4 regions of the Paenibacillus sp. GCM10027630 genome follow, and region 1 is predicted to be linked to each of the others. Evidence: riboswitches for the same ligand, from Rfam matches in the RefSeq annotation. Region 1 holds a riboswitch; each other region holds the start of a gene.

Evidence for each region. Region 1 has a riboswitch for cyclic di-AMP ahead of ACFQ0C_RS27405 (hypothetical protein). Riboswitches for the same ligand answer to the same signal wherever they lie in the genome.
Region 2: it holds a riboswitch for cyclic di-AMP, as region 1 does, so the genes downstream of both, ACFQ0C_RS02780 (CAP domain-containing protein) here and ACFQ0C_RS27405 (hypothetical protein) in region 1, are expected to answer to the same signal.
Region 3: it holds a riboswitch for cyclic di-AMP, as region 1 does, so the genes downstream of both, ACFQ0C_RS21270 (C40 family peptidase) here and ACFQ0C_RS27405 (hypothetical protein) in region 1, are expected to answer to the same signal.
Region 4: it holds a riboswitch for cyclic di-AMP, as region 1 does, so the genes downstream of both, ACFQ0C_RS09850 (APC family permease) here and ACFQ0C_RS27405 (hypothetical protein) in region 1, are expected to answer to the same signal.

What each region holds. Positions count from the first base shown of each region.
Region 1 covers NZ_JBHTGY010000056.1:39,080-44,061, reverse strand. The annotation lists gene kdpA (potassium-transporting ATPase subunit KdpA) at 1-599, opposite strand, end outside; gene kdpF (K(+)-transporting ATPase subunit F) at 638-715, opposite strand; gene ACFQ0C_RS27410 (hypothetical protein) at 863-1,270, opposite strand; cyclic di-AMP (ydaO/yuaA leader) riboswitch at 1,503-1,711, opposite strand; cyclic di-AMP (ydaO/yuaA leader) riboswitch at 1,788-1,981, opposite strand; cyclic di-AMP (ydaO/yuaA leader) riboswitch at 2,313-2,486, shown strand; gene ACFQ0C_RS27405 (hypothetical protein) at 2,596-3,057, shown strand; gene ACFQ0C_RS27400 (hypothetical protein) at 3,098-3,472, shown strand; gene ACFQ0C_RS27395 (ABC transporter permease) at 4,216-4,982, opposite strand, start outside.
Region 2 covers NZ_JBHTGY010000003.1:74,368-79,349, forward strand. The annotation lists gene ACFQ0C_RS02775 (alpha/beta hydrolase family protein) at 1-1,045, opposite strand, end outside; cyclic di-AMP (ydaO/yuaA leader) riboswitch at 1,494-1,627, shown strand; gene ACFQ0C_RS02780 (CAP domain-containing protein) at 1,635-2,288, shown strand; gene ACFQ0C_RS02785 (alpha/beta hydrolase family protein) at 2,398-3,444, opposite strand; gene ACFQ0C_RS02790 (response regulator transcription factor) at 3,449-4,982, opposite strand, start outside.
Region 3 covers NZ_JBHTGY010000039.1:177,356-182,337, forward strand. The annotation lists gene ACFQ0C_RS21260 (protein adenylyltransferase SelO) at 1-76, shown strand, start outside; gene ACFQ0C_RS21265 (NUDIX domain-containing protein) at 363-794, shown strand; gene ACFQ0C_RS21270 (C40 family peptidase) at 862-1,704, opposite strand; cyclic di-AMP (ydaO/yuaA leader) riboswitch at 1,707-1,856, opposite strand; gene ACFQ0C_RS21275 (hypothetical protein) at 2,006-2,314, shown strand; gene ACFQ0C_RS21280 (aminoglycoside phosphotransferase family protein) at 2,455-3,399, shown strand; gene ACFQ0C_RS21285 (PadR family transcriptional regulator) at 3,639-3,950, shown strand; gene ACFQ0C_RS21290 (DUF2812 domain-containing protein) at 3,968-4,594, shown strand; gene ACFQ0C_RS21295 (hypothetical protein) at 4,820-4,982, shown strand, end outside.
Region 4 covers NZ_JBHTGY010000018.1:25,624-30,605, forward strand. The annotation lists gene ACFQ0C_RS09845 (hypothetical protein) at 1-190, opposite strand, end outside; partial or broken gene ACFQ0C_RS09850 (APC family permease) at 492-2,326, opposite strand; cyclic di-AMP (ydaO/yuaA leader) riboswitch at 2,431-2,612, opposite strand; gene ACFQ0C_RS09855 (lipase family protein) at 3,486-4,262, shown strand; gene ACFQ0C_RS09860 (helix-turn-helix domain-containing protein) at 4,403-4,621, opposite strand; gene ACFQ0C_RS09865 (DUF2975 domain-containing protein) at 4,632-4,982, opposite strand, start outside.

The DNA of each region.
Region 1 (4,982 bases):
GGCTGCAGCGTCTGCGGCACTTGCAAAGCCACAAGAAGCAGGGTAACCGCAAAGGCAAGCGGGAAAAACACACGAACATGAGCTTTCACAAAATCCTCGAAGAAGTTACCGATGGTTTCTCCTTTACTGGTAATCCCTCTTATAAAAGCTATCGCCACTGAAAAGCCTGTCGCTGCCGAGGTGAACATCATCATCATGATGACCGCCATTTGCGAGAAATAGGACAACCCGGACTCTCCGCTGTAATGCTGCAGGTTCGTATTGGTCATGAAGCTGATGACCGTATTGAAGGTCAGCGTTTCTTCCATATTGTCAATTCCGTTCGGATTTAAAGGCAGATACTTTTGCATTCTCAATATCAAATAGCTGACAGCAACGAGCACAATATTAGTAATGATAAAACTGAGCGCATACGTTTTCCAGGTCATGCCTTTTCGTTCTTTCAAGCCAATCAGTGAAAATATAGGTTTTTCTATAAAGGAGAACCATTTGTCCGTCCGGTTAGCTTCATTCGAAAATACGTGATACAGGTAGGTCCCCACCGGCTTAACCAGCAGCGCCAGAATCACAATGACAACGGCAATTTGTAAAATGCCCATAGTTAATTACTTCCCTTCCTAAGCCTATCTGTTTTTTATCAAAATTTTTCCGGATTAATCAGCGCGTAGGCCAAGTAAACAAAAATAAATACAGTAAATATCACGACGACTATCATTTACGGTCGCCTCCCGATTCCTGGATCACTCTTCCGCACCAGGACAGAAATCCTGTGAACAGCGCATAGGTCACTACTAGCATTAAAACCATGTAGAGATCCAACATGTATATTCCCTCCATTAATATCATTAAGATTGCTGACTATTTATCCGACATGCGACTGAACCAGGAAAGAAACATCCTCACTGGTCGTATGAATCACATAAGTGGCGCCGAGCCCTTTATAAATAAGACGCGGGTTACTCGTGTGTGTAATCACATAAATAGGCTTTACCGTCCAGCTGCGGCATATTTGAATGTAACGGCAGCATAAGTTCATGCTCTGTTCAAAAAGAAATATTTTACCGATAGGTAATTCTGGAATTTTCCATTTGGCTTGTTCAATAGTATCTATCAAAATGATATTTTTTACACCCAGACCATCCAGCCGCTGCTTCTCCCCTTTATTGTTAGCAATGGCGGCGAATGGCAATCCTTGCCGGATCAACTGGCATATGAATCCTTCACCGGTCTTGTTAGGCGCAGATACCAAAATAAATTCTTGCTGTTCCATTTCGATTTTCCTCCTTTTTTCCCCGAAAAGAAGGCAACCAACTATCCTCCAAAAGTGACACGAAGCTCTATAGTGAATTCCGATTACTTTTGGGGGAGCCCCCAATTATCTGCAGAAATTTGCTTCGCTTCATTCTTTAAGCGCAACAAAAAGAAGCCTGCGAAAAGAGGTGAACTCTTCTCGCGGCTTCCTAAGGCACAGAAAATTAAACCGTGTCTTACCCACGACAATCGTTGCCTCTCTCGATACGCTTACGAGGTTAGCTGTCGGATTCGGGCGTGAGAGTCGCCCTACCTGCAGGTATACTTCCAGCATACCTTGCAGGATTCACCCCATGAAGCTTGCCCGATACTTGTGTCTGACTTACAGACTAATGAAGTATCCTGCGCTCCTTTGGTTCCCCCGTTCCTTTTCCATTCAAGGACTCAGCGATAAAGATGCATGTTCATTTTACTGATGAAATAGTGTACCTAAAGCTGTTTGCTTTCAACTTATACGAATCAGTTCAAGCTTAAAAGTTTTTACTACCCAACGCCTACGAGGTTAGCTGACGGATTCGGATGGTGAGAGTCACCCTACCTGGATGCAAACTTGAGTGCATCTTCAGGATTCACCCCAAACGACTTGAAATACGGCTCTCACACCGTATTGGCATCGTTTTGTTGGTTCCCCCATTTTCCCTGTTATTAGGAAATTAAGCGGTTAGAATTGGAAACTTTGTTGTAAATCATGAGTCGTATCATACTCCTGTAGCTTAACACTGTAAATAAAGCATGACTTTCAAATGCGTCTATAACGGATAGCTAGAACCTCTTAATAAGGTTCATTCTTCAATTTACTGCATCTACCTCACTCTATCTCCATTTTTAAAGGAATTATCAAAAAACATAGCATAACCTAGCATTAGGGTAGATAATAAACGCTAACCTCAGTTGAATTCGCTTACATCTGCTTATACAGCAGAAATAACTAAAATAACCTCCTGATTGACGGTTTACAATATGCTCCAGTCAGCGTATGATACGTTTCAATAACTTCATATTTTATTTTCACGCTTAATTCCCGCATAGGGAAACGGGGGACCCACTTAAAGCCATCTTAGTATAGATGGTTCACGGGGTGAATCCTTACAGGTATGCCAACACATATCTGCTGGTAGGGCGCTCTCAAGCCCGAATCCGACAGCTAACCTCGTAAGCGAATTGAGAGAGAACCAACGATCGTGCTATTCCTAACCAGCTTGTCAGGAAGCCCGTGAGTAGAGATTCTCTGCTCTCCGGGCTTTTTTTTGTTGTCCAAAACAAATAACAAGGAGTGTATTCATTATGTTAAAGCTTGCTGACCCTCTGGATGCTCCATCCGACCGAACCCTGGAAGGCTTTAAAATTGGTTCCATGGAAATTTATCAATTTGATTGTCTTCTATTAAAAAGACGAATTCCGCAAGTCACAAACGAATGCGCATGCGGCTTGCTAAAAATATCGAGCAATGGAATCAACGGCTGGGAGGAATGCATCCTGCCTTCCTACGGGAGAAAATTCGACCTGATCCCATGGGCTTCTGTGTTCATTAAGTTAAAAGGACTTTCCGTACTTGAAGCCATGGCCTTCATCCAAAACAAACAGGAAGCATGGGGACAAGACCGCTGCTCGCTGGCCTATTCCGCTCTTCAGGATCTAATTAATCAGCTTCAAAAAACGGATATAACCCGTCCGCAAAAGGAAAACGGTATTGTACTGGAGCGTTCTTACTTGATTGATCAATCGCGATCCTATTTTTCCTTTTAAGCAAAATAACCTATTATATAGTAAGGGAAGGGATCATTCCATGAGTATTTTATATTTCATTGTAGTTTTCATTTTATTATGCCAGTGGATTTATTGGTTGATTTCACGTTACCCCGAAATACGCAAAATGCGGCGTGAAAAAAAGCGGATATATCGGCTCGGTGCCTTGTCTTTATTTATAGTTTCCTTGATCTTAAGCTACGTCCTTGCACAAGCGGCGGCTGTAATGCCCGTTTCCCAAATGACATCATTAACCTTCATTACGACTTTGTTTATCGGGCTAGTTTGCATCCTTTGCCTTAGAGTCTACATAATGAACAGCAGACAAGTATTCCGGTCAACCTGCTACTCAGGCATGTTTTTCTCGTTCTTTCTAATAGCTATGGAGCTATTTTGTTTTATTATGCTGTTGTAAAGGTGTCCTCCAATGCATTGCAAAAAAGAGGCTGTCCCAAAAGGATCTCAGTGAATGAATCAGCCCAAACTATGTACAAAGACGCCTCCAAAACCACCATGTAAGCGGAAATGGAAGCGTCTTTTTTGTAGGGAAATTCCCATCAGAGTGGGGGTTCGAAAATCCAAAAATGAGTCCGGCCGCTTTTTGGATGTTACTTAAGTGATGGGGCGGCTGCTTTCAATCTAGAGGAGACCATGATTTGTCGGGCCGCTGCGGAAGGAAAGAAAATAGATGGAAATTGTAACGCTAATCTAGCGTGGATATCGCCTGAAATCAATCTAACTGGAAAAACTAACTCTAATAGAGGGGAAATGGTGGATATCAGCCAAAATACGTAGAATTAGCATGAGGAATTCCAGCTATAAGGCTTGGAACGCTATTTTCGGAGTAACTAACTTGACATTTTCCTGATAATTGTACGGAGTACGCCAGACTGCCATGTAATGCCGTAACCGAACCCCGAACCATGAACCACGAACCACGAACAACGAACTACGAACCCGATACCCGCAATGAGTACGCGCTAAATGCGACCTCATCTTATTCATCACTAAGAATACACAAGAATATGCAAAAAAGCCTTCAATTATTAAAGTGGAATTGAGGGCTCTTTTGCAACCATCTATTCAGGATAAAATGGTGGAGGGGTTGTTTCAAAATGACTTTTGGGACAGCTCCACCTGGCTGTATAATCGTGCTAGCTACTCCCACTTGAAGGTCAAGCTTGCTGCAATAAATGCAAGCACTAACCAGCCGCCCAGGAAAGCTGCCTCCACCCATAAGCCTGACATTGCAGTCCCTACATTCATGACCTGACGTAATGCAACAGTAAGATGGGATATCGGTATTAGCTTTACAGCTCCTTGTAAAAATTCCGGCATATTTTTGATAGGGAAAAATACGCCTCCGACAAACAGCATCGGGAAGGAAATGAACCCGGCAATCGGTCCCGCGCTCTCCGGAGTTTTGGCAATTCCCGCCACAATGAAGCCTGTAGCCATGAAAGCAAGTGTGCCTAGAACGACGAAAAACAGTAAAGTCAGCCAAGACCCGTTCACTTGGGTACCGAAGAACAAATACGCCACTAGCAGAACAATAACCGATTGAATTCCGTTTAGAACGAGCCTGGCTGTAATTTGCGCCGCGATGAACGTAGATGCTCGCAAGGTTGTGCTTTGCATACGGCGAAGCACCCCTCTCTCCCTCCAAGATGCGATTTGGCCGGCAACCCCGTTCAAGTTATTCGACATAATCATCATAGCTAGGATACCTGGCACCAGGAAGTCGATATAACGCAATTTCAAAGATTGCACGCCCTCTGATTTCAAGCTAAGGACAGGAGTATAATTCACGCTCTGCTTGGACACCGAATCGATGATCTGGTTTAGAGCTACTTTGGCCAGCTCCGATACGGACAAGTTCGTTTCATCGTAGTACATTTTTAGCTCAGCTGGCGCACCCGACTTAT
Region 2 (4,982 bases), on a different contig from region 1:
AACTAAAGCTGTCAGCTGCTTTTGAAGCCAATACCCTGTTCAACCAATCATAGGCATGTTTCCCGGATATCTCATGCGTCCCCTCAAACAAGCTCAATTCCAATTGCTCGCTTGCTCCCAATAACTCGTAAACCTTTTTTAGCTGCTCGTGCGCTTCCCGTGTTGCGTGAACGGGAAAAATCGGATCACTCATTCCCGCTTCAAGCAGCAATGGCTTGGGAGAGATCAAACTGAGCAGATCCGGCAGTTCCGCGGTTAATGACAGACCGGGGACGTAGTTGTCAATACAATGGTGCATAGCCAGAATGCTCGATTGGAACGTGTTAGCATAGCCGCTTACAACGGCAGCGGAAATCCGGTCATCAAGGGCAGCTGCGAATGAACAAACCATCCCGCCGCCCGAAATGCCCATGCAACCAATGCGCTTCACGTCTACATCCTCGCGAGTGTACAAGTAGTCTATGAGGCGCAGCGTTTCATACACGCGATATCCAGCCATCGTCTGTCCCATTGCCAACAGAAAGGCGGACAAACGCTTGCAGGAGTTCGATTCCAGGTTATCCTCAGCCAGCTTCCGGTCTCCAAACCCGAATAACTCTGGAGCAACAGTTATAAATCCCCGTTGGACCAGCTCAACAGCGAAGTTCTTCTGATAACCGAGATCTGTCGTTTTAACTGTGCCATCCGAGTTCAGGCCTACAATATCCTTGCTGCCGTAACCGTGGCCATGGCATGCAATAACAGCCCCAAGCTTGCCCTCGTGCTGAGTCGACTTAGGGATCAGCACGAAAAAAGGCATATGAAGATGTGCGTAGGTCTGAATCTGCATACGCTTACGGATGTAGGTTCCACAGTCCACTGATTCGAGAACAACCGGTTCAAGATCAGCAGCCTCAGCCGGGAAACCACCAAGAAGCTCAACGAATCGTTCTCGTAAACGATTCCTCCACTCGCTCCATTCCTGTTCTGAATTCGCCTGGAATCTTTCTACCGGGCTAATGCTGTCATACAAATACTTCAGATAATTATCCGGATTCCACACCATTAATCCTCTCACCCTCCCGCATCGCATTGTACTCGCATATTAAGTGTTAAAAGTCATAGTATGTTCCTTATAACATAACCCAATCTCGCCATTGTTCCAAGTCAATATTTTGTCTATAAACAAGGGTACGTACGGATTGTTCTACCGCAGCTTCGATTATGGCGGCCGCTTATTCATAGTGGGAATGAAACTTATTTATATAATTGAGTCAATAATACAATCTAAGCCCGGTTTGGGACGTCTCGCGGACGGACCTTACCGGGCTATTCATATCATTTCGTTCATCTCAATCATGACCCTCTATGATCTTTTATCCTCAAATAAACTTATATATTCTACGTATTTTTTGGAAAACATTGTGCAATGACCTCAGCAAATACCCGTGATAAAATGAAACAACCTCAAAAGGGACGCTAAGTTGCTAAACTTTGCCTGTTCTTATTGAGAAATAAATCAAAGGCCAAAGCTTCTTATGAAGCGCGGGGGAACCCATTCTTCGGGGTGAAGCCACTTTCGTGGCAGGGTGATTGCTCTTTGACCCTAATCCGTCAGCTAACTCCGCAGGCACAAAAAAGAGAGGATGATTTAAATGCGTTTCAAGAAATCCGTATTGACAGGTGCGCTTGCACTAGGTACTTTGATTGGGGCTGGAGTTGTTTCAGCTGCTCCTTACCAGGTAACAGGAAATGATACTATGTGGCTGATTTCCCAGAAACAAGGTGTTAGCTTAACCTCCCTGATAAAAGCTAATCCTCAGGTGGCCAACCCGAATATTATTTGGCCTGGACTGATATTGAATATTCCTGGAACAGGAACAACTGCCGGCAGCGGTTCAACTGTTCAACAACCAGGAGCTGGTACAACTGCAACCGTGTCCGATTATGCTAGCCAAGTAGTTACCTTAGTGAACCAGGAACGTGCCAAAGCAGGCGTTAAGGCGTTAACAAGCGACAGCTCCCTGTCGTCAATGGCGCTCGCCAAAGCAAAGGATATGTACAATAATCATTACTTTGATCATACTTCCCCAACCTATGGATCTCCATTCGACATGATGAAATCATACGGCATTAAATATTCGTACGCCGGTGAAAACATCGCTATGGGTCAACGGACACCACAGGAGGTTATGAATTCCTGGATGAACAGCCCAGGTCACCGACAAAATATTTTAAGCCCGAACTATACCAAAATCGGAGTAGCTTATTATAATGGTGAATGGGTACAGGAATTTATCGCAAATTAAACAATCAGACTGTCCATAGGACAAGTCTCCCCAGACTGCCGGGAATTACCGGCAGTCTTTTGCTTTTATTGCAAATGCAGGAGAGGTAAGAATGCCTGAAAGCATTCAATTAAAGTCCCCATTGCTCTCTTACAAAATCCCATACACGATTTTTAAAATAACGGTGCCCGCCGTCTCCAACAAACAGCTCGCATCGATCAGCAGAGCCGAATTGTCCGTATATATTTTGTACATGCTGGAAGGAAATATGCACCCCTTCAATGGGAAATAGCGGATCTGTCTCTCCATTGATCATTAGCACTGGACGCGGAGCAATCAAGCCTACCACATCATACATTTCCCCGACTTGCATCATGCCCGGAACGGCATTACAGATACAATGATGAACAGATACAATCGAATGCTCGAACGTACAAAAGTAGCAGCCCGGAGCTACCAGACTAATACGCTCATCCAAGGCCGCTGCGAATACACATACAGCACCGCCGCTTGAATTACCTGTTATCATGACCTTCTCCATGTCAAGCTCCGAACGACTTGCTGCGTAATCCAGCACTCTGCTGAAATCATGAACCCGTTCACCAATTAAGGAACGGCCTAACAATAGCGATATTCTCTGCATATCATCGCAAGACTTGCTTTTCCCTTCATCCATGTCCTCTTGACGGGCCATCTCCCAGAACCCCCGTACTTCCGGTACAATAGCGGCATATCCCTGCAAAACTGCCTGCTCCGCCAAGTTTCGATCCTGAAGAATAGCCTGTTCCCGATCCTCTGGAGTCTCGAAGTTTCCAGCGTAATCTTCCTTGCCGCGCCTCCCATGTCCGTGTGCACATATAGTCAATGGCACCGGCTTGACCCCATAGTGCGGCAGCAAAAGATAGAACGGCACCTCTATACCTGTTTCGCTTGTTATATAGATCTTCTCCCGCGTATATTCCGGGAACTCAATGGTCTCCGTTATTCGCGGCGACAAAGGTACGTCAATTGACTGTCGCCTTATGCGATCAAAGCCTGTAATTTCAGCCAGCCTGCTGCGAAAAGACTGCTGCCAATCCTGCCAGTCTCCTGTATCCAATGCATTACGATAATCGAATTCACGTTTAGTTTTCTCCAGTACCGTCTGGATATACTTCTTTTCGTCAAAATAAATCATTCGTTTACCCTCCTTGTTTCATTGCCCCGCTGTAGGCCAAGGGCGGCACACCCATTTCATTTTTAAACAGCTGGATAAAATAACGCTTATTATCGTAGCCTAACAGATAAGAGATTTCTTCCACTGTTTTGTCCGTGTTATCCAACAGCTCTTTAGCCTTATTCATCTTGGTTTGGATTACATATTCGATAAAAGTCAACCCGGTTTCCTTTTTATACAACCTGCTGAAGTAGGATGAATTCAAATGCAGGTAATCAGCCACCTCCTCTAACGTTATTTTTTGATGCAGATGCTCCTCTACATATCTCTGAGCTTTACTGATTTCTCCGCGCTTGGATTGTTTGAAAATAGTGCCCATTTGCTCAAGCATTTCATGCAGATGCACAAGCATCCAGCTTTGCAATTGATTCGTATGTTCAATTTCGCTCATCGTACTGTGGAGAACCTCAACAGAGTAATTGGTTTGGAACTTTTGCAGCGATTTGAATTTGACCCGCATGTCCAGTAGAAGCTTCAAAACCCATTCTTTTATCATTTCGGGAGGAAAGCGCTCTTTTTCCACAAAGGACATCCATCTCGCAGCCGCCTCCTCCAAGCCTTGGGCATCTTCATGCAAAATAAGCTGCTTCATTTCCTCCAACGCTTGCAAAAAGTAGGTAAATAAATCAGCCTTCGTAAATTCTTCTTCCGTGATCGCACCAATAAACCCCTCAGGCAAATAAAACCGATGATCCCATGTATGTAAAAGCTTCAATAGGTTAGCCTTGAGCTCCATCGGATGGCTGCATCGATCACCTACATAAAAAGAAGCTTCGACCCTCAAATATTTATTCAGTGATTCCTGAACTTTTTTGATTGTATCGTAGACCAAGCTGTAGCCATTCTCCTTCAAAGTCAGACGGCAAGGGATGAGCATAAATCCTGACTTGATGCTATAACGAAAGCTGACCGATCCCTTCACCGGCCCGAGTACTTCGTCCATCACATTTTCCAGTGCGTAGAGCAGCATATCGTCGGACATATTCAAATTCTTCTTCGTTTGCGTATGCCGTTCGATGGTGTAGAGCACAAGCATATAAGGGTTTGCGTCAAAATCAATACCATACTGCTTGATTACATTCAGCCACTCTTCCAAATGCCATATCGGGTTATTCAAAGTACCCAGTAAAAATTTCTGCTTCAGCTCCGCCTTGTTGTCATTTACAATATGCTCCAATTGATGTCTCTGCTTCCGATTCTCGCTCAGCTCATCCAAACGTCCGCAAAGCTGCCGCAATTGGAAAGCAATCGTATCCGGTGTTATGCTCTCCTTCAACACATAATCCTGCACATTAAGCTTTACCGCCTGCTGAGCATACTGAAAGTCGTTATAACAAGAAAGGATTATCGTACAAAGCTCTCCATTTAATGCTTTTAGCTGCCGGATCAGCTCGATTCCCGATATTTGCGGCATGCCGATGTCTGTAATCAGAATGTCGGGCATTTCCGACTTTGCATGCTCAAGCGCTTCAAGGGGATTTTCATACATACCATACAAC
Region 3 (4,982 bases), on a different contig from region 1:
CTCCCCCGAACAAGCTGAATACTCTACATTGCCCGCGATGTCAAGTCGTCCTTACCGAACCTATTGCGGTACCTAATATAGAAGCTTCGGAGTAACTAATGAATAGTTACGGATATATGTTTAAAGAAAGGGACCTATTAATGGGTCCCTTTTTTGTTTGCAGGGGGAAAATAACAATCAAACAAAATTATCTTAATCCTCATTCAGAAATAAATCAGCTGCCAAAGAAATCTGCATCTGCTGCCATACTTGCTTGACGATTAGTTAATTATTAGTCATTTATCATTGGTAACTGGAAATATAAAGGAATATATTATTTATCAGGATAGTTAAGATGAGATCAAGAATAGGAGGTTAGGAGCATGGAGAGAACAGCTGACGCCGCTGGGTGCACAATTTTTGATAAGTCAGGGAGGATTTTACTCGTTCATCAAGTTTACGGCAAAAAAAAGTGGGCACTGCCGGGCGGTGTTGTGGAGAACGGAGAGTCTTCATGGGAAGCTGCAGTTCGGGAATGTAAGGAGGAAATTCAGATAGAAGTTACAGATATGTCACTCAGTGGACTTTACTTTTTATCTCATCGAAATGCCTATGTTTTTATTTTTCGAGCGAATTCTTTCAGCGGAATCCCTACGCCTGACGGTATAGAAATTGATGAATGTGCCTATTTTGATTTGCATGATTTGCCCAAACCAATGTCTAATTTTACTATTCAAAGAATCCAAGATGTCGCTTTATTTGAAAAGAACGTATATATGAGAGAGCAGCATGTAAATACGTATGTGATTGAATAAGCTGGTTCTCAAATATTTTAGTCTGCCCGAGGCATTCGGAGAAGTGACTCAGGCAGACTAAATAAATTTATATGTTTTTAGCACCTATGTATCTGGATCCCCAATAAGGGCTGAATAGTGAATCGATTTGAACCCCGTGTGATGACGTAGCTGAGATGAATTGACCGTTACCCATATAGATTCCTACGTGAGATACGCCGCTTTTAGAAAAAAAGACCAAATCCCCCTGAGTAGGATAAGCTACTGCGGTTCCCACATTATCGTACATTTCAATAGATGTTCGAGGTAAATCAATTCCCCGATTATGAGTAAATACATACCGTACAAACCCTGAACAATCGAATCCGTTAGGTGTACTGCCTCCCCATTTATAAGGTACGCCAAGATACTCTTTGGCGAATTGGAGGATAGTATCCTGCTTCTTTGATTTATACCACGCTGGGGCATGGTATTTCCCATCCGCGTCTACGATGGCGAGCTGATTCTCGTCATCCCATTGAACTTTGTTTCCGAGAGTTTCGGATACGAACCGGAGAGGTAAATATACACTTCCTTGGTCCATACCGATCATGGATTTCACTTCGACTTGTTTCCCGTTGACTTGTACGAACGTATCTCCAGTTTTCAAGGTTAAGGTTTGATCGTCCTTTTTCATAGAGACTTTAACCTCTCTACCTTCCTTTGACCAGCTGATCTGGTAACCGAGCGCTTCCATCAGAGGACGAAACGGTACTTGGAGCTGAGAATTGGTATCCACGACAGGTTGTACTTCGGGAAAATTGAGGAGCGTATCATTGACTTGAATTTTGACTCCTTCATTCGGGGTTGAGGCATGAGCACTGACCGTAGAAAAGAATGCGCAAGAAAGAAATGCACTAAAAAACACAAACGATTTGCCTGAAAGCTTCAAACTATTTTCCTCCTAATAGCCTCCGAGGTTAGTTGACGGGTTAGGGAAGAGGTTTTCCCTTATTCGCAGCTCAAAGCAGTCGAATATTCACCCCGAGAATAGATGTCCCCCGTACTAGCACTTATGCTGTGCAGATTCGGCATATTTTACTAAAAACCACCCTTACAATATATTCGTGTCCCAATTGATATATCAGTGGGTGTCAGCGTGTTATAACGAGTTTGGATATCTCTGATATATCTCTTTTGCACTAAGATGTGATATATTTTCTTATATCCATTTTACGCTAGGAGGCATTTCAATGAGTCAGCGCTATCGAATTACAAGAGCATTTCAGGAAAATGACAGTTCAGACCTAACCATTTCTTTGGAAGAGTGTAAACAGTATTTTGCATCCAAACCTGATTTTACTTATACGTCAGTGTTTACGGTGACAGGCTCTACCAGCATGTCTATTGAAGGAGACTTCTTCATGTGGAGCTACGGCGATACAAAGATCCCATTCCGTCATTATCAAGGCGATATCTACGTATCTGGCACCAATGAAGCAGTCATTCCCAAAATAATTGAGGTTGCAGGTGAATTAAGGGCGGATGTGTCGGAGGGGTAATCTTTTCGACTGAAGAAGGTTCTATTTGCAACCTGGTTGCTGTGATAGAGGAATATTAATGGAGTGGCTGTTACTTATGTCGGAAGCCAGATTGTATATCTCAAATATGGTGCAATGGCCTAGTTACATAGGGGGACATAATGATCAAGATCAGGAACATCTTGAAAGATCACTATGATCTAGATATCATAAACGTTTTACCACAGAAGGGTGGTTGGGCGGCACTTGCATATAAAGTTTATGACAACAAGGCTGCCTACTTTTTGAAGGTTTATGAAAAGAGCAGAGCATCCACCGCCAAATGGACGGCACATATAGATCAATATGTTCCTATTCTGGTGTGGCTCATGCATAATAGCAGCTTGAAAGGTAAAATTCCGGTACCCATTTTAACTAAAAAAGGTGACTATAAATGTGAGGATGATGCTGGAGTTTATTTGCTTTATGAATATATAGATGGAGAAACAATTGGTGATAAAGATTTGAACAAGGAGCAAATTTACCATCTATCGGTAATAGTGACAGAGCTTCATGCCTATGGAGAAGAAATACCTATTCAAACGGATATGGTCAAAGAAAATTTTCATGTTCCGTTTTTGCCAGAGCTTAGAAACTCGTTGGATGAAGAGAATAACCTTATTCCTGTTGATCTAAGAGAAGTGATGAACCCTCACATTGAACAAATTAGGGATATGATCGATACCGTTGAACAATTGTCTGTGAGGTTAAAGACCGGTAATGTAAGAATGGCTCTGTGCCACTCAGATCTCCACAATTGGAATCTGATGCAATCCGAACCACATCTGATGTTAATTGACTGGGAAGGGTTGAAATTGGCCCCCGTTGAAGCGGATATGATGTTCTTGGTTGACAAGCCGTACTTTGCTGAATTTTTAAGCATCTATCAGAATCTTCATAAGGATTTTGTAATGAATCCTGATGTCTTGCAGTTTTATAAGGGCAGGCGCAAGCTGGAAGATGTCTGGGAATTTATGGAGCAACTCCTATTCGACAAACAAGATGGTGAAGAAAGAGTTACTACTATTAGCCTCTTAGCGACAGAACTGCGCGATATAGACGTATAATGATCCAGCACAGAGGACACCTTGTATCTGAAATAAACGATCCCTAATAGGTTGGAAATTTTAATTACATATTGCGGAGATTGATGGTTGCATCCGCAGGCTGGGCCGTGTAGCAGAAAAATATGCTAAACGGCTTTTTTACTGTTGCTATATACAGTCTCATTGTGTATAGTGTAACTATACAGTTTTACTATATATAGTCTGACGATATATGTGCCGTTGATTCAAGGAGGGGAAACATGAGCAGAGATAAAAATTTGCCGCTTACGGAAACCGTTTATTATATTCTATTGGCCTTGATGGAACCGGCACATGGATATTTGATTATGCAAAAGGTTGAGGAGCTAAGCGGCGGACAGGTAAGAATGGCTGCTGGGACGCTGTATGGAGCTGTTGAGAATTTGGTGAAGCTAAAATTTATACAGCCTGTCAAAAGTGAGGACAGCAGGCGTAAGGTTTATGCCATTACTGATAGAGGACTGGAAATTTTGCGTCTCGACTTTGAAAGAATGAAACATATGATTGAGGTTACGAAAGATACCTTCAGATAAGAAATGGGGGAATAGTGGTGAAAAAATTTAAGTTCTTTATTAATTTTGAGAAAGAAGAGCAATGGCTGAATAAGATGGCCCAGCAAGGTTACAGATTCACAAAAAAAACGATGGGTTATGAATTTCAACCCGACAAACCCGACAATGCAGTTATAAAAATGGATTACCGAACATTTAAAAAGCAGGAGGATTTTGCAGATTACTGTGCTCTTTTCGAAGACTGTGGTTGGCAACATATTACGGGGACCAAAAGTTCGGGTTATCAATATTTTAGGAAGATACACGAAAATGGATACGATGATATTTTTTCAGATGCTGATTCCAAAGCCGGAAGATATAAAAGAATATCTGAAATGTGGAGCACCTTGGCTACTACCTTCATCCCTATTTTTGTAGTACTAATCTCCACCGACTCTATTGATACGGCAGCATTTCTAAATCCCAAATTATTGTATTATACTCCCGGGCTATGGGAAGAAACAGGATCGGCCTTTTGGAAAGCCTTTCTCTTTGAAACGCCATTTGCCTTTTTCAGAGGGTTTCTCTGGTTACTTATTCCTATTATGATTGTTTTATATTTAATATTTGCATTCAAAGCGAATAAGCAATATAGCAAAATACAAGCAGATAAGTATGGGAAATGAGAAATGCTAACTATCAAAAAAACTATCAGCAAGGCTGTCGATTGCAAATGGATCGGCAGCTTTTCTGCGTAATTGGTACAATTAGCTGTTTTCTAAGTGTTCTTTTGAAATTGGCCAATGATCCGAGCGAGAAATTCAATCGGATTATTTGTGAACATTTTAATAAAAAAGATTGACGTTTCTGTGAACAAAGTGAATAATATAGCGTATAAGGAGTGAGCTGACTTGAAGAATAATACGCCAATACTGAATGCGGTGAAGGTTGTAGGTATTTCGCTACTTGCAATAGGATTTATTATGTTGATATTAGGTATTTTCGATAATAATTATAGCAGTATGATTCCCATTGGTATGGGCACAATTGCGGGAGCTGTTCTTATATTCATAA
Region 4 (4,982 bases), on a different contig from region 1:
AATGGGGTCTTTGATTCCAAACGTTTTCTAGCATGGCTAAGCCGATGGAAACAGCTTTGAGTCGTTTCTTTACTAGGCTAGTATTTGCGCCATTTTGAGTCATCTGGGACAAGGCATTCTCGAGTTTACTAATTGTCGATTGTAAAGATTTTATTGATTCAAATTTATCTACATTTAATACATTTTCCATGTTAGTACTGTCCTTTCTTAGTTTCTGTATTATTTGTTTGATGAATTGTCATACCTCGAATAGGGCGGCTAGCGATCTCCGTTATCACAATCCACCTTTAACCAAATCTATGTTGAAGTAAATACAGGATTTGTGTCACTAGTCGACAATGAAGGGAGATTTGTGCATTTTCAAATCTCCCTTCATAAAAAATAAAAAGCCTGATTCCTCAAGCTTTTCTTCCATATGTTATGTAGGCACATTTGTGTCATTTTTCTATCAGATTGAGATGGATTTATAATTTCAGATGACTTAGTTGATTCTATTTCTTTAAATGATACGGTACAGTAGTTACAATTACATCTCTCCGATATAGCAAGTGTGTACGAATCAGTAAACTGGATGCAGGATATTATGCCAGCCTTTTTTAGGAATAAATTGCGGAATAATAACCGTAACCTGATAGCTCGACTCATTCGCTTTGCGTTGAACGGTATCAATAAACTTGGTCAGTGGCTGGATAATACTTCTGTAAGGAGAGTGGAGTGTCACCAGTCTCACATCAGGTTGCCACTTGTTCCACTTTTCTTCAAACGCCGCTTCATCCTCTCTTTCAAACGGGACGTACACTGCAATAATCTGGTGGGGTGAAAGGGATTTTGCATAGTTTAATGAGTACTCCACCACATGAGTAACTCCCGCCACAGGAAGAATGATTACATTTCCCTCAATCGGCACAGCAGGCTCACAGGTTGTAAGTCTCAATTGGTCGCTAACTGCTTCATAATGCTTTCTAATTCGATGAAAGAGATAAATGATTAAAGGCAAGAAAACTAATACAGACCAAACCTGTGAGAACTTGGTTAAAAAGAACATCATGGTGACGATAAAGCTGATCCCAGCACCTGTTGTGTTAATAATGAGTTTGGCAACCCAGCCTTTTGGTCTTTCACGAATCCATTTTACAACCATTCCTGTTTGGGAGAGGGTAAATGGGATAAACACACCTACAGCATAAAGCGGGATGAGTTGTTCCGTCCGTCCTTCAAAAACAATAATTAAGACGATTGAAAGAATCCCAAGAATAATGATCCCATTGGAGTATCCCAGCCGGTCCCCTCGAACCGTGAACATTCTAGGTATAAACTTATCTTTTGCAAGATTCACGGCAAGTAAGGGGAAAGCAGAATACCCGGTATTAGCAGCAAGGATTAAGATCAATGCCGTTGTTCCTTGAATGAAGAAGTACATAAAGTTCCTTCCGAACGTCTGTTCTGCTATTTGGGAGACAACTGTTACCTCGGATCTCGGAGAAATTCCATAATAATAAGCCAAGTATACAATTCCGGAAAATAACAAAGCCAATAAAGTACCCATCGCAATTAACGTTTTAGCAGCATTATTAGGAGCAGGGTTTTTAAAGTTCGGAATGGCATTCGAGATGGCCTCAACTCCTGTTAAAGCAGAACTACCTGAGGCAAAAGCTCTTAGAAGTAGAAACAAGCTAATTCCAACCACTGGTGTACCGATTGGTGTATGTAAAGCAGGTGAAACATGTCCCGTGAGGATGTTGTAAATACCCACGCTAATTAGAATAAATAAAGCTAAAACAAATAAATAAACCGGATAGGCTAATATAGAAGCAGACTCCGTTACGCCTCTTAAGTTCAAGATTGTAATAAACAAGACAAATATACTAGCAATGACTACATTATGAGCATGTAAACTAGGAAATGCAGACGTAATAGCATCCGTGCCGGCAGACACACTTACTGCTACCGTTAAGATGTAGTCTACCAACAAGGAGCCTCCGGCGATCAGCCCAGGATATATACCCAGATTTTCCTTCGATACCACATACTCCCCACCACCGTGAGGATAAGCGAAAATAATTTGCCGGTAAGATAAAATAAGAGCTAATAACAGAATTAATACTCCAAAGGCAATTGGCATGGAATACCAAAATGCTACGGCACTAACGGTTACTAAGACTAATAATATTTGCTCTGGGCCATAAGCAACTGAAGATAAGGCATCTGAAGAAAGGATGGCTAAAGCCTTAGTTTTATTAAGTTTTTGTTCCCCTAATTCATTTGATTTTAACGGTCGGCCAATTAAAAATCTCTTAGAGCAGATAACACTCGTGTTCACCACCATTTCACACCCAATTCCCGGGCTCTTTCTTTAAGATTGATAATTGTAAACAACAAAAAACACAGGTGCATGCAGCCCTGTGGTCACTAGGATCAGAAGCTTCACCCTCCACTCTCCATTTACGCTTACGAAGTTAGCTGTCGGATTCGGGCGTTGAGAGTCGCCCTACCAGGATTAATAATCCTTGGATTCACCCCAAGTGAGCAGACAACAGTTTTTACAACTGGCATCCCTACACCTGTTTGGTTCCCCCGCTTTTCATTTACTGAAAACTCAGCGATATTAGAATTGGAAACTGTATTTAGTTATAGATACAAGAATGAATACTACTCCTTTTGTCAGTGACTGTAAAATTTAAATATGGATTGAAAAAGGTGGATTATCTTGTATTTATCACATGTAAGCGATTACTTGGTGTTCAAGGTTCTATAAGCTCACTTTATCGCGTTCTTTCTTCAACTATCATAAATCTTTTAATAAAAAGGTTAACTATTTACTCAAGTTCTACAATTGTCGAACGCAGGCCCGATAGTTTTTTTAAATCCTTGATAATATCCAATGTTGTGTTAGTGAAGAAAAACAAATCATCTGCTTCTTTGGGATTTCGACAACTTATTTGAGGGAGAACAGACTCATAGCTCTCAAATATAAATGGACGTACTGAAGGAAGAAGTAGCTTCCTAAGTACGTCCATTGCTCTCTCGTTTTCCGTTAGTTAAGTGAGCTACACTTTTACTTTTGATACGATCAATTGGAGTTAAATTTCCCCAAAATCCACTTGTTTATAGAACGCGAAGCAAGACAATGTCTCTTTACCGCCGTCAGTATAGTAATTGATACGGGCCTCGGCGTTTTTAATGTTGCATAAACATATAGCGTGTTCGGCTATTTTATGGTGATGCTCGTATTGCAGTTCGGGGGCATTATTATGACGATGAGTACTTTTTTCTGGCTACTACTGGGGCAAAAAATCGGAATACGTGAACGACGTTTAATTATGGTCGACAATAATCAGTTCGGGTTGTTAAATAAATTCCTCCTCTGGAGCTGAGGGGACGGGTAGCGTGGTCTGGCTTGAATAAGTTAGGCATATGCCCGTGGACGTAAGCCCATCATTTTCATATACATACATAAAACATGTGTGAGCAGAAGAGGGAGATCTATGAGCAAGAATCTGTTTGATATCCAGACCGCCATTTTATTGTCCGCACTTTGCAGCCAAAGCTATCAACAGTTTGAAAGCGCCGATGGAACATTTGTTCTGCCGCGTCGTTATCAGTTGGTTACGGAATTTGAAGCCGCTTCATTTACAGGCAGAAAAGAACCGTTCGGCTTTATCGCCGAGGCAGCTGACCGGATCGTCCTGGTGTTTCGTGGAACGAATACCAAATCGGACTGGATATCCGATGCAATCGCCAGACAGAACGCGTTTCCCTATGTGAAGAACAGCGGCTCCGTGCACCAGGGGTTTCTCGGGATTTATGAATCGGCTCGGCAACCCGTCTTGTCAGCCTTACAGACTCTTTCCCGTCATAAGCCGCTTTATATTACAGGGCATAGCCTTGGCGGTGCGCTTGCCCATCTATGCGCCGTTGACACCGCAGTGAATAGCGGCTTCAGCGATCCTATCGTTTATACGTATGCTTCACCTCGTGTGGGGAACGCTGAATTTTCCAGCACCTTCAACCAAATATTCGACCGGCATCGAATTCACAACCCGTTCGATCTCGTTCCGCAGCTGCCGCCTATTCTCTATAAATCTCCGAAAACAGGCCAAACCTACACCTACTTACACGCCAAAAAAAGCCGTGAGCTGCCTTTCCAAAAGGGCTCTGTCGCCGCCAATCACGAAATTGCCAACTACTTCACCGAGCTTTCGCTGCAGGATCCCACTTATGCGCAGCTGCTGTGCACGGGCAATCCCGGGTTGTGTCCATAACTCCAAACCGATGTTCTTGTCACCCGACTACACATTATTACTAGAACAGGGAGCTCGCCTGGTCGTTCCTGAAGCTGTTAGCCCTTCCGGAGGCGGCCCTCCTAACTCCCTGAACTCTCGTGTCCCGTTCGTTGTCTGTTTTATTGAGTGTCTTTGTCACTTTTGTATTCCAAAATATCGCCTGGCTGACAATCCAAAGTCTTACATATCGCTTCTAATGTTGAAAAACGAACAGCTTTTGCTTTCCCATTTTTCAGAATGGAAAGATTCGCCATAGTAATTCCAACCCTCTCCGCAAGCTCCGTTACGCTCATTTTTCGCTTTGCTAACATCACATCAATATTGATGATAATCGCCATGTTATTCACCTCAGATCGTTAAATCATTTTCTGATTTTATATTAATAGCTTCTTGTAAAAGTCTTTGAAGAACAGCAGCAAAAACGGCGATCACCATAGAGGCGAAAATAATGATCAATCCCATTGGAATGAAACTTGGAGGGTCAACTCTCTTCCCCATGAGATAGTAGAGTGGCATACCTAGCAGGTACAAGGTACTGATTGTGATGGCACAGTATTTTATATTCTTTAAAGCCCTTACAGATAATTCCGAGAACGCTTGGTTCTTATCAATATAGCTCAAAAGTTTAAAAGCTTGATACAGAGCAAAGTAAAAAGGTATCGCTGCCGCGTACATATCGATTAAAACGAGAGATTTCAT